Regions from separate parts of the Rhodococcus huquni genome, predicted to be linked through region 3. Evidence: riboswitches for the same ligand, from Rfam matches in the RefSeq annotation. Region 3 holds a riboswitch; each other region holds the start of a gene.
The links. Region 3 has a riboswitch for thiamine pyrophosphate ahead of thiO (glycine oxidase ThiO). Riboswitches for the same ligand answer to the same signal wherever they lie in the genome.
Positions count from the first base shown of each region.

Region 1: another riboswitch for thiamine pyrophosphate. It lies ahead of ACZI8R_RS12510 (3-oxoacyl-ACP reductase); the one in region 3 lies ahead of thiO (glycine oxidase ThiO).
Region 2: another riboswitch for thiamine pyrophosphate. It lies ahead of ACZI8R_RS14395 (TenA family protein); the one in region 3 lies ahead of thiO (glycine oxidase ThiO).

Region 1 covers NZ_JBUYWE010000005.1:277,039-280,311, reverse strand. Annotated here, with positions in the region: gene ACZI8R_RS12515 (LLM class flavin-dependent oxidoreductase) at 60-1,343, opposite strand; gene ACZI8R_RS12510 (3-oxoacyl-ACP reductase) at 1,345-2,106, opposite strand; TPP riboswitch at 2,163-2,260, opposite strand; gene ACZI8R_RS12505 (LLM class F420-dependent oxidoreductase) at 2,282-3,262, opposite strand.
Region 2 covers NZ_JBUYWE010000007.1:80,857-84,129, forward strand. Annotated here, with positions in the region: gene ACZI8R_RS14385 (MFS transporter) at 1-127, shown strand, start outside; gene ACZI8R_RS14390 (carboxylesterase/lipase family protein) at 120-1,685, opposite strand; TPP riboswitch at 1,788-1,883, shown strand; gene ACZI8R_RS14395 (TenA family protein) at 1,877-2,593, shown strand; gene ACZI8R_RS14400 (ABC transporter substrate-binding protein) at 2,650-3,273, shown strand, end outside.
Region 3 covers NZ_JBUYWE010000003.1:485,375-488,647, reverse strand. Annotated here, with positions in the region: gene ACZI8R_RS08845 (hypothetical protein) at 1-441, opposite strand, end outside; partial or broken gene ACZI8R_RS08840 (NUDIX hydrolase) at 593-1,060, shown strand; gene thiE (thiamine phosphate synthase) at 1,156-1,863, opposite strand; TPP riboswitch at 1,884-1,992, shown strand; gene thiO (glycine oxidase ThiO) at 1,990-3,066, shown strand; gene thiS (sulfur carrier protein ThiS) at 3,063-3,273, shown strand, end outside.

The DNA of each region.
Region 1 (3,273 bases), on a different contig from region 3:
CTGCGAAGTCACTCTTACGGACGTAGTGGAGGTTGTGTTCTTTGTGTCAGGCGGTCGGCCTAGGTGCTCAGATGCTCCCGCAGGGTGGCCGTCTCGTAGGAACGGCGGAACAATCCGCGCTGCTGGAGCACCGGTATCACCTGGTCGACGAAATCGTCGAGTCCATGTGGATACAGCGGTGGCATCAGGTTGAATCCGTCGGCGCCGCCGCTGCGGAACCACTCCTCGATGTCGTCGGCGATAGACTCGGGTGTGCCGATCATCGTGGCGTGCCCGCCGCCGGCAGCGAGGGTGCCGAGCAGTTCCCGAACCGTCGGCGAGTCCTTCTCGATGATCCGCAGGATGGTGTCGTATCGACCGTGCGGGCCGGTGAATTCCGACAGCGGCGGCAAGGTCGGCACGGGTGCATCGAGCTCCCACTCGGAACAGTCCTGCTGAACGAATGTCGAAAGCTGCCGCAGAGACTGCTCCACCGGCAGCAGGGCATCCAGTTCCGCCTTCTTGCGGCGCGCCTCTTCCATCGTGGATCCGACGTAGGTCACGAGTCCCGGCATGATCGTCACGGCCTCGGCGTCGCGCCCCTCCCGCCGAACGCGGGCCTTCACATCGGAGTAGTACGCACGGGCCGACGCCATGTCGTATGCCACCGCGTAGATGCCCTCGGCGCGCTTGGCAGCCAGCGCCCGGCCCTGCTCAGAAGAGCCGGCCTGGAACAGCACAGGTGACCCCTGCGGTGAGGGCGGGACGTTGAGCGGCCCGTCGACCAGAAAGTTCTTCCCCCGATGGTCGACGCGATGAACCTTGTCCGGATCGGCGAAGAGTCCACCACGATCCAACACCACGGCGTCGGAATCCCACGAATCCCACAGCGCCAGAGCAACATCGACGAACTCTTCGGCCCGCTCGTAGCGCTCGTCGTGGGCCGGCATCGTCTCGAGTCCATGATTGCGCGCCTCGGCGTCGAACATAGACGTCACGACGTTCCACCCCACCCGGCCCCCACTGATGTGGTCGAGGGAGGCCAACATACGGGCTGCGTGAAACGGCGTGTAGAACGTGCTGGACACCGTGGTCACCAGGCCGACCCTGTCGGTCGCACGCGCCATCGCCGACAGCGCCGTGATCGGTTCGAGGAACCACATTCCCCCACCTGCCGGATCGCGAACGGAGTGTCCGTCGGCGAAGAACACCGCGTCCAGGCAACCACGTTCGGCGGTGCGCGCCAGCTCCTCGTAGTAGGCGATGTCCGTCAGGCGTTCCACCTCCGATTCCGGGTGCCGCCACGCTGCGCCGTGATGGCCGCATCCGAACAGAAACGCATTGAAGTGCAGTTGCCTCGGCATGTCAGTCCTTCACCAAGCCGCCGTCGACGACGAGGTTCTGGCCCGTGACCGATCGCGCCCACGGCGAGGCGAAGAACAGCACCGCGTCCGCGAACTCTTCCGGCGTCGTCACCCGCTGCAACGGTGTGCCGGCGGCGATGAGGTCGAAGACCTCCTCCGGTGTCGCCGCACTCGCGTCGGTCGTGCGCAGCAATCCACCCGAGACCATGTTGACCGTGATGTTGTCCGGTCCCAGGTCAGCTGCCAGCGTGCGGGTGAGCGACAACGCAGCCGCCTTTCCTGCGGTGTAGTCGTGGTACGGCACCACCGGATTCTGGAAGAGATTGGTGCCCACGTTCACGATGCGGCCGAACCCGGCGGCGCGCATCCCCGCGAGCGCCGCCTGTGTGGTGTTCAGGGTGGACTTCACGCTTCCCCGTAGTTGCGTGTCGAACGCTTCCCACCCGATGGTGTCCGCCTTCGCCCGCGCGTCCCCGTCGAACGAGAAGTCGACCAGCGCATTGTTGACCACGGTCGTGACCGGACCGCCGAAATGCTGCTCGGCCGAACGGAACATCTCGGCCACCTGCTCGGGCTCCGTGACATCTGCCCGAATCGACACGGCACGATCTCCCAGTTCCGTAGCCAAGGCCTCGGCCGCATCCTGGCTGCGGCGGTAGTTGACCACCACCTTGGCGCCTTCGCGCGCGAAAGCGCGGGCCACGGCCGAACCCAGCCCTCGTCCGGCACCGGTCACCACGACTGTCTGTGCATCGATCTGCATCTCTGCCCTTCTGTTCGGTCAGCGAAACGAGACCGCAGAAGTGACACGCGTACGACGACGCACCACCGCGACATCCCTTCGCTGGTATCAACCAGATCAGGTTCGACGGGTGTGCTCTCAGCCGCCCGAACGGACGGCACCCCGTGTCACTTCCAGACAGTATGCACCACAGGGGCTACGCAACCAGGGGCTTGACCGTACGGCCGGCCAATTCGACGATTCCCGGCTCGTGTCCGTTGACGACGAGGTTCAGGACGATGCCGTCGATTCCCTTGTCCAGCACTCGCGACTGCAACTGTTCGGCCACTTCGTCGGGCGCACCGCAGAACTGGCGTTCGGTTGCGGCGGTTCGCTCCTCCTCGGAGACGGCTGACAAATCGACGCCCTGACGAAGGAGGTAGTCGTGCTGCAGTTGCCGTGCCCGATCACCGTCCTCGTCGATGATGACGAAGGCCAGGTAGCTGGTCTCGAGGGTGGATCGATCGCGGTTCGCCTCGGAACACCGAGCGTCGAGTGCATCCAGCTTTCGGGTCAGCTCACTGGAGTTGCAGATGATGTTGAGGTGATCGGCGAAGCGTGCGGCGAGGGCGAACGTCTTCTTCTCACCGCCACCACCGAGCATGATCGGCAGATCGTCGCGAATACGGGGTTCGTTGATTGCGTTCTCGACGTGATACCACTTGCCGTCGAACGTCGGCCGCTCCCCGTGCAGCATCGGCGCAATGATCTGCAGCGCCTCGTCGAGCCGTTCGAAACGGTCGGTGAAAGTGCCGAATTCGTATCCGAACTGCTGATGTTCGAGCTCGTACCACCCGGCGCCGATACCGAGAATCGCTCGGCCGCCGCTTGCGACGTCCAGCGTGGACACCGTCTTGGCCAGCATCGGAGGATTGCGGTACGTGTTTCCGGTGACCAGCGCGGACAGCTGGATCTTCTCGGTCGCCGTAGCGAGTGCACCGAGGGCCGTGTAGGCCTCGAGCATCGGCTCTTCCGGAGCACCGAGGCCGGGGAGCTGATAGAAGTGGTCCATCACGAAAGCCGTGTCGAAACCGGCGGATTCGGCTTCACGCGCCTGCGCGATCACCGTCGGAAAAAGGTCCGCGACAGAGTTGGAGTAACTGAAGTTCGGCATTTGGTATCCAAGGCGAATAGTCACTTCCTCGACGG
Region 2 (3,273 bases), on a different contig from region 3:
ATTGGCGGTGCCCGTCGTAGTGCTCGGCATCGCGTGCCTCGGGTTCACCAGTCTTCGTGGACTCGACCCGGAGCCCGATCGACCGGGTAGGCAACACGACCTGACGGATCCCGAAGCCGTCAGCTGAAGCCCATCACCTCATCGCCCCACGCTGCACGCAACACGTCGTCCGGATCTTCGACCACGGTGTCCACGGTGTCGATCAACAGCGTGTTTCGCATCGTCTCGTCATAGGGTGGCCAGTGTTTCGACCCGTCGAGCGCGGCAGGGACTTCGTGTGCGGCGAAGGCGAGCCATCGCCGTTGCATGCGCCCGGACACCCCGAGTGCCGTCTTGCGTCCACCGATCCAGAAGGTGGGGTCGACGTTCAACGTCCCGAAGTTGCCGAACACGTACGGCAATTCGGTTGCGTGGCCTGCACCCACCCGCGCAGCTTTCAGCATCGGTGTCGCATGGTCGAAGCGATACATCCACGTCGGTGAGTGCCGGCTGTGGGCGTCGGCTACCCACAGCGCCGGCATCCGGAACGCGGCGTCGCGCGACATCGCCAACGCTCCACTCGGTTTCGCCCGGTCGGGGTACGCGGACAGGATGTCGGCGATACGCGAGGCCGACAGCTCCGGGTGATCGGCGGCGATGGCGCGCAGCATCTCCTGAACCGCGTCGGCACTCACCGGCAGCAACGGCGATTTCATGAACTTGAAGATCGATGCCTCGTCCTTGTTCGACCCGATGATCAACGGTATCCGGTGCGAGAGGCCCTTCTGAAACGCTGCGACCGGATACTTCGGCAGAAAGTCACGGTCCACCACCGGTGCCATTGCCAACGTCCCGGGGATCTTGCTCGGGACCTCGTCCACCAGGGTGTCCCCCGCCGCCACGATCTCCTCGATCGGCAGTTCTCGGAGCTCTTTCGCGCGGTCGGACGTCAGGTCGATGATGTCGAGAAATCGCTTTGCGACAGTAGCAGCGCGTTCACTGCCGTACACGGACGTCGCGGGTGGACTCTGCGCGATCACCCGATGAAAGAGCCCCTCGGCGCTCGGGCACGTCATGAGGGTGGTCAGAGATCCAGCGCCGGAGGACTCTCCGAACGCCGTGACGTTCTCTGGATCGCCACCGAAGTCGGCGATGCACTCGCGAACCCACTCGAGCGCTGCCAACTGGTCGCGGAGACCGCAATTGGTCTCGAAGGTGTCCTCCTCGGTCGAGAACGACGACAGATCGAGGAATCCAAGAGCGCCGACCCGGTAGTTGATGGTCACGACCACGACATCACCGTGTTCGGCGAGCGATCGGCCGTCGTAGATCGCTTGCGCGGACGACCCGAGGCAATAGGCGCCGCCGTGGATCCACACCATCACGGGACGCTTCCTGCCGTCCGGCCGGGGAGCCCACACGTTGAGGGACAGACAGTCCTCGTCGTACTTCAGATCCTCGTCGATCGGGACGGCGGTACTCGGGCCCTGTGGCGCCATCGGACCGAACTCACGCCCGTCCCGCACTCCGTCCCACGGCTCCGGGCGAACCGGCGCCCGGAAACGCAGTCTGCCGACGGGTGCGGCAGCGTATGGGATGCCCTTCCACGCATATACAGCACCCTCGGCGGCGTGCTCCGCGTAGCCGCGAACGTCTCCGTCCCGGGTGCGCACCACATGAGTGACGTCCGACGAGCCTGCCTTCACGTGCGAATCTCCTAACGCGAGGCGTACAGGAATCTTCTCGCCAACCTACCAACTCTCGGGCTCGCAGGAGCGCTGGCGAGCCGCCGGCTGCTATGGTCTCCTCGTTCTGACACGGGGTGCTCCGCACATGCGGGGCTGAGATCACACCCGGGAACCTGCTCAGGTAATGCTGACGAAGGGATGTCGAAGCTGTGAATACGTCTGTCCATACGGAGGTGGCGGGGTCGCCCCGTTTCACCGATCGTCTCTGGGATGCGGCGAAAGTGGTCCGCGCCGGGATCGACGATCTCGAATTTCTGCGGCGTCTCGGTGACGGCACGCTGCCGCTCGAGGTGTTCCGCACCTATATCGAACAGGATTTCCTGTACCTGACCCAGTACGCGAAGACGCTTGCTCTCGTTGCCGCCCATGCGCCGACTCCCGAAGCGACCGGATTCTGGGCCGGCGCCGCCGTGGAGTCCGCCACCGTCGAGGCCGCACTGCACCGAGAGCTACTGACCAGCGGAACACTGCCGGAGTCCGATGTGGAACCACAGCCCACACCGGCGTGCCTCGCGTACACCTCCTACCTGACTGCCACCGCGGCCACCGAGCCTTACGCGGTCGCAGCTGCGGCAGCTTTACCCTGCTTCTGGATCTACGCCGACGTCGGCCGACGACTTGCGGCCCGTGCGCACGACGTACTCGCGGCCGATCCTTCTCATCCGTACGCGCGGTGGGTCACGACGTACGACGCAGAGGAGTTTCACCTCGAGGTCGCCAAAGCCCGTGAACTGGTCGACGATGCCGCCGCTGCGGCTACCGATGAGGTGCGCGGCGCCATGCTCGAGGCTTTCGTGGTCGCTGCCCGGTACGAACTGATGTTCTGGGACGCGCCGCTCCACCCCCAGTCCTGGCCCGCGTCGTGAGGGCCGCATCGACGATCCGTCGAATTGCCGCTGTTGCACTGGTCGCCGTCGCTGCGATGGGCGCCCTTGCCGGCTGCGGTACGGAGCAGTCGCCGAACACCGTCCGCTTCGCCCTCGACTGGACCCCCAACACCAACCACACCGGGCTGTACGTCGCCCTGCAAGAGGGCTATTTCGCCGACGCGGGCCTCGACGTGCAAGTACTGCCGTACAACAGCACCTCGCCGGATACCCTCGTCGACTCGGGAAATGCCGAGTTCGGGGTCGGCTTCCAGAGTTCGTCCACCTTCTCGAAAGCAGCAGGCGCGCAAACGGTCTCCGTCATGGCGCCGCTGCAGCACTGGGCAACCGGCATCGCGGTGAAGGCCGACCGTCCGGACATCACCCGCCCGCGCGATCTCGACGGGAAGGTGTTCGCGGGGTTCGGCGACGCCGACGCCGCCGAGACGTTACGGCAGATCATCAGAAACGACGGCGGCAAAGGCGAGTTCGAGACGGTCACGCTCGGCACCTCCGCGTACGAGGCCGTGTACTCGGGTGAAGCCGACTTCACGGTGTCGTTCTTCGCCTGGGAAGGCGTCGAAGCCGAGCACCGCGGCACTCCGATGAGGTATTTCGACTACACCGACTACGGCTTCCCCGATGCATATGCGCTGATCATCGAAGCGAACCGGCCGTGG
Region 3 (3,273 bases):
GCGTCGGCTGTCCGCGTCGTCGTCCGCGAGGCCGGCGGCCGCGTACACGAGCTGAGCGGAGGCGACACCCACCGATTGGGTGTACCGGTCGCGGACGTCTGCCGGCTCGATTCCACCGGAGATGAACGCCGTGGTCGCGGCGGCATCCGCGACCGAAAGCGCGCCATAGAGATCCTGCGCCGAATTCGCCAGCGGTTCCGTCTCGGCGAGCGAGGTCTCGAGGGTGGACTGCCTGTTCTCGACGGAGGTGGCGGTGACGACGCCGGCTGCGAGCGTGAGCAGAACGAGCACGGTGCCGAGCGCGGTGAGCCGTGCGGGTGTGGAGGACAGAAAGGCACGGAGTTCGCGTCGACGAAGCGAAGTGGGGTCGCCTGGCTCGTCGTCTGTGGACACGGCTTCGTTGCCGTGCGGCTCGATCGACGGTGCCTCACGCAGAACCATGGGCGCACCCCCTCTCGTTCGGCCGCCTCACTGGGAGCATATAAGCAGGAATCGTCGGAACTCGCGATCCTGTGTCCTCTGGCGAGATCGCCGAGGTCCGCTAGGGTGTGGGCACTGCTGAGAGATGCGCGAAGTCGGACAGGGGAAGTCGATGCGTGGTGACGGTGACGGTTGGGCGACGGGCCCGGACGGCAGTCGTCACTGGGGCAAGCACGGCGCCGCGGGACTGCTGCTGCGGGCCCCCGCCGAGGACGGTTCCCTGACGGTGCTTTTGCAACACCGCGCGGTGTGGAGCCATCAGGGCGGCACGTGGGCGCTGCCCGGCGGTGCTCGAGACAGCCACGAGACCACGACTCACGCCGCCGTACGCGAGGCAGAAGAAGAGACCGGAATCGTGGGCGACGGCATCACGGTGCGCGACGAGATCGTCACCATGCGAGTCGACGGCGGCTGGAGCTACACCACCGTGATCGCCGACGCCGTGCGTCAACTCGACACCGTTCCCAACCGGGAGAGCACGGAGCTCCGGTGGGTTCGCGAAGACGAGGTCACGTCGCTGCCGCTGCACCCCGGATTCGAGGCCGCGTGGCCGCAACTACGAGAGATGATGCTGCGCATTCCGCCTGTGTCGGGCGTCGATCACTGACCTACCCGGGACGAACGCGACGCCCGTCCAGTCAGATCGGACGAATGTTCCATTCGTTCGGCAGCGGCTCACAAACCGGCGTTGTTCCGCAGTTTTTCGCTGAGAGACCGCGCTGCCGCCTGCGGGTCGGCGGCTGCGGTGATGGCGCGGACCACCACGATTCGATCGGCACCGGCCTCGAGTACCTCCGGTAGGCGCTCCTCGTCGATGCCGCCGATCGCGAACCACGGGCGCGTGGGCTGTGCGTCCGCAGTGGAGCGAACCAGGTCGACACCGGCGGCACTGCGGCCCGGCTTGGTGGGCGTGGCCCACAGCGGGCCGGTGCAGAAGTAGTCGACGCCGTCCTCGATGGCGGCGAGGCTCGCCTGCGCGCGGTTGTGTGTGGAGCGCCCGATCAACACGTCCGGTCCGACGACGTCCCGCGCATACGGCACAGGCAGATCGCCCTGACCGAGATGCAGGATGTCGGCGTCGGCGGCCCGCGCCATGTCGGCTCGATCGTTCACCGCGACGAGCGCGCCGTGCCTGCGGGCCGCGGTGGCGAGTACGGACACCGCGATCAGTTCGTCCTTCGCGTCCATGGGCCCGAACTCGCGTTCGCCTGCAGAGCCCTTGTCGCGAAGTTGGATGATGTCGACGCCACCCGCGAGCGCGGCCTCCGCGAACTGGGCCAGGTCGCCCTTCTCGCGTCGCGCATCTGTGCACAGGTACAACCGGGAAGCGGCGAGCCGGGTGCGGCGGTTCATGTCGTTGCGGTGTGGGCGGGTCACAGCCATGACGGTAACCTTTGGGGAGTAACAGTTACCACGGGAGTCCCAGGATCGCGGGGCTGAGAGGGGCCACGCCGGCCCGACCGTCAGACCTGACCCGGATCATGCCGGCGCAGGAAGTGAGGTGGATCGATGGCCAGGTCGTTGGCCGTAGTGGGTGGCGGTGTCATAGGACTCGCCATCGCGTGGCGAGCTGCTCAGCGTGGCTGGTCCGTCCGTGTCCACGACAGTGCGAGCGGTTCGGGTGCCTCGTGGGTCGCGGGCGGGATGCTCGCCCCACTCTCCGAGGGGTGGCCCGGCGAGGAGAGGGTGCTCGCGCTCGGCGCGGCATCTCTCGATCGGTGGCCGGATTTCGGTAAAGAACTCGAGGTGGGCGCCGACGTCTCGCTGTTCACGTCGACCAGTTCGCTCACGGTGGCTCTCGATTCGGCCGATGCCGGCGATCTCCGCACCATCGCGGAATGGGTCGGTGGACAGGGCCACGACATGGAAATTGTCGACCGAACGAGAATCCGTGAGCTCGAACCGATGCTCGGCCCCAAGGTGCGACTCGGGCTGCTCGCGCATTCGGAACTCGCGGTCGACAACCGTTTGTTGCTCCGCGCGCTTCGGGAGAATGCCCGCAGCGCCGGCGTCGAATTCGTGCCGGAGAACGTACGTGATCTTCGGGATCTCGACGCGGATCAGGTGGTCCTCGCCTCCGGGCTGGCGTCACCGACGCTCTGGCCGTCGCTGCCGATACGCGCCGTGAAGGGCGAGATCCTTCGATTGGGGTCACGTCCCGGCGTGACACCCGCTCCGGGACGTACCATTCGTGGCACCGTCCACGGCCGTCCGGCGTACCTGGTCCCGCGGGCGGACGGCATCGTCCTGGGAGCGACCCAGTACGAATCCGGCGAGGACACACAGGTCACGGTGAGTGGAGTTCGTAACTTGATCGCGGATGCGGAGACGCTGATGCCTGCCATCGGCGAGTACGAGCTGAAGGAAGCGGCGGCCGGTCTACGACCGATGACGCCGGACAACTTGCCACTGATCGGTCGGTTGTCCGATCGTGTTGTGGTGGCAGCAGGGCACGGACGCAACGGCATCCTGCTGACACCGGTCACCGCAGATGCTGCGGTGGCACTGTTGGACGGGGAGGCGCTCGTGGAGGCGGCAGGCGCGAATCCCGAACGATTCGGCGAACGTAATGAGGTGTGGGGATGAGTGAACAGCAGAGTGTGGGACGCGTCGGAGGGATGACGATTCCCATCGGTATCAGCGTCAACGGCACGGACCACGACCTGGCCGAGCCGATCACACTCCTCCAACTGCTCGAACGACTGGACCTGCCCACCAAGGGCGTGGCCGTCGCCGTCAACGGTGAGGTCTTCTCGAGGGCTCGCTGGGCGGAGACCGTGGGGCGTGGCTGGG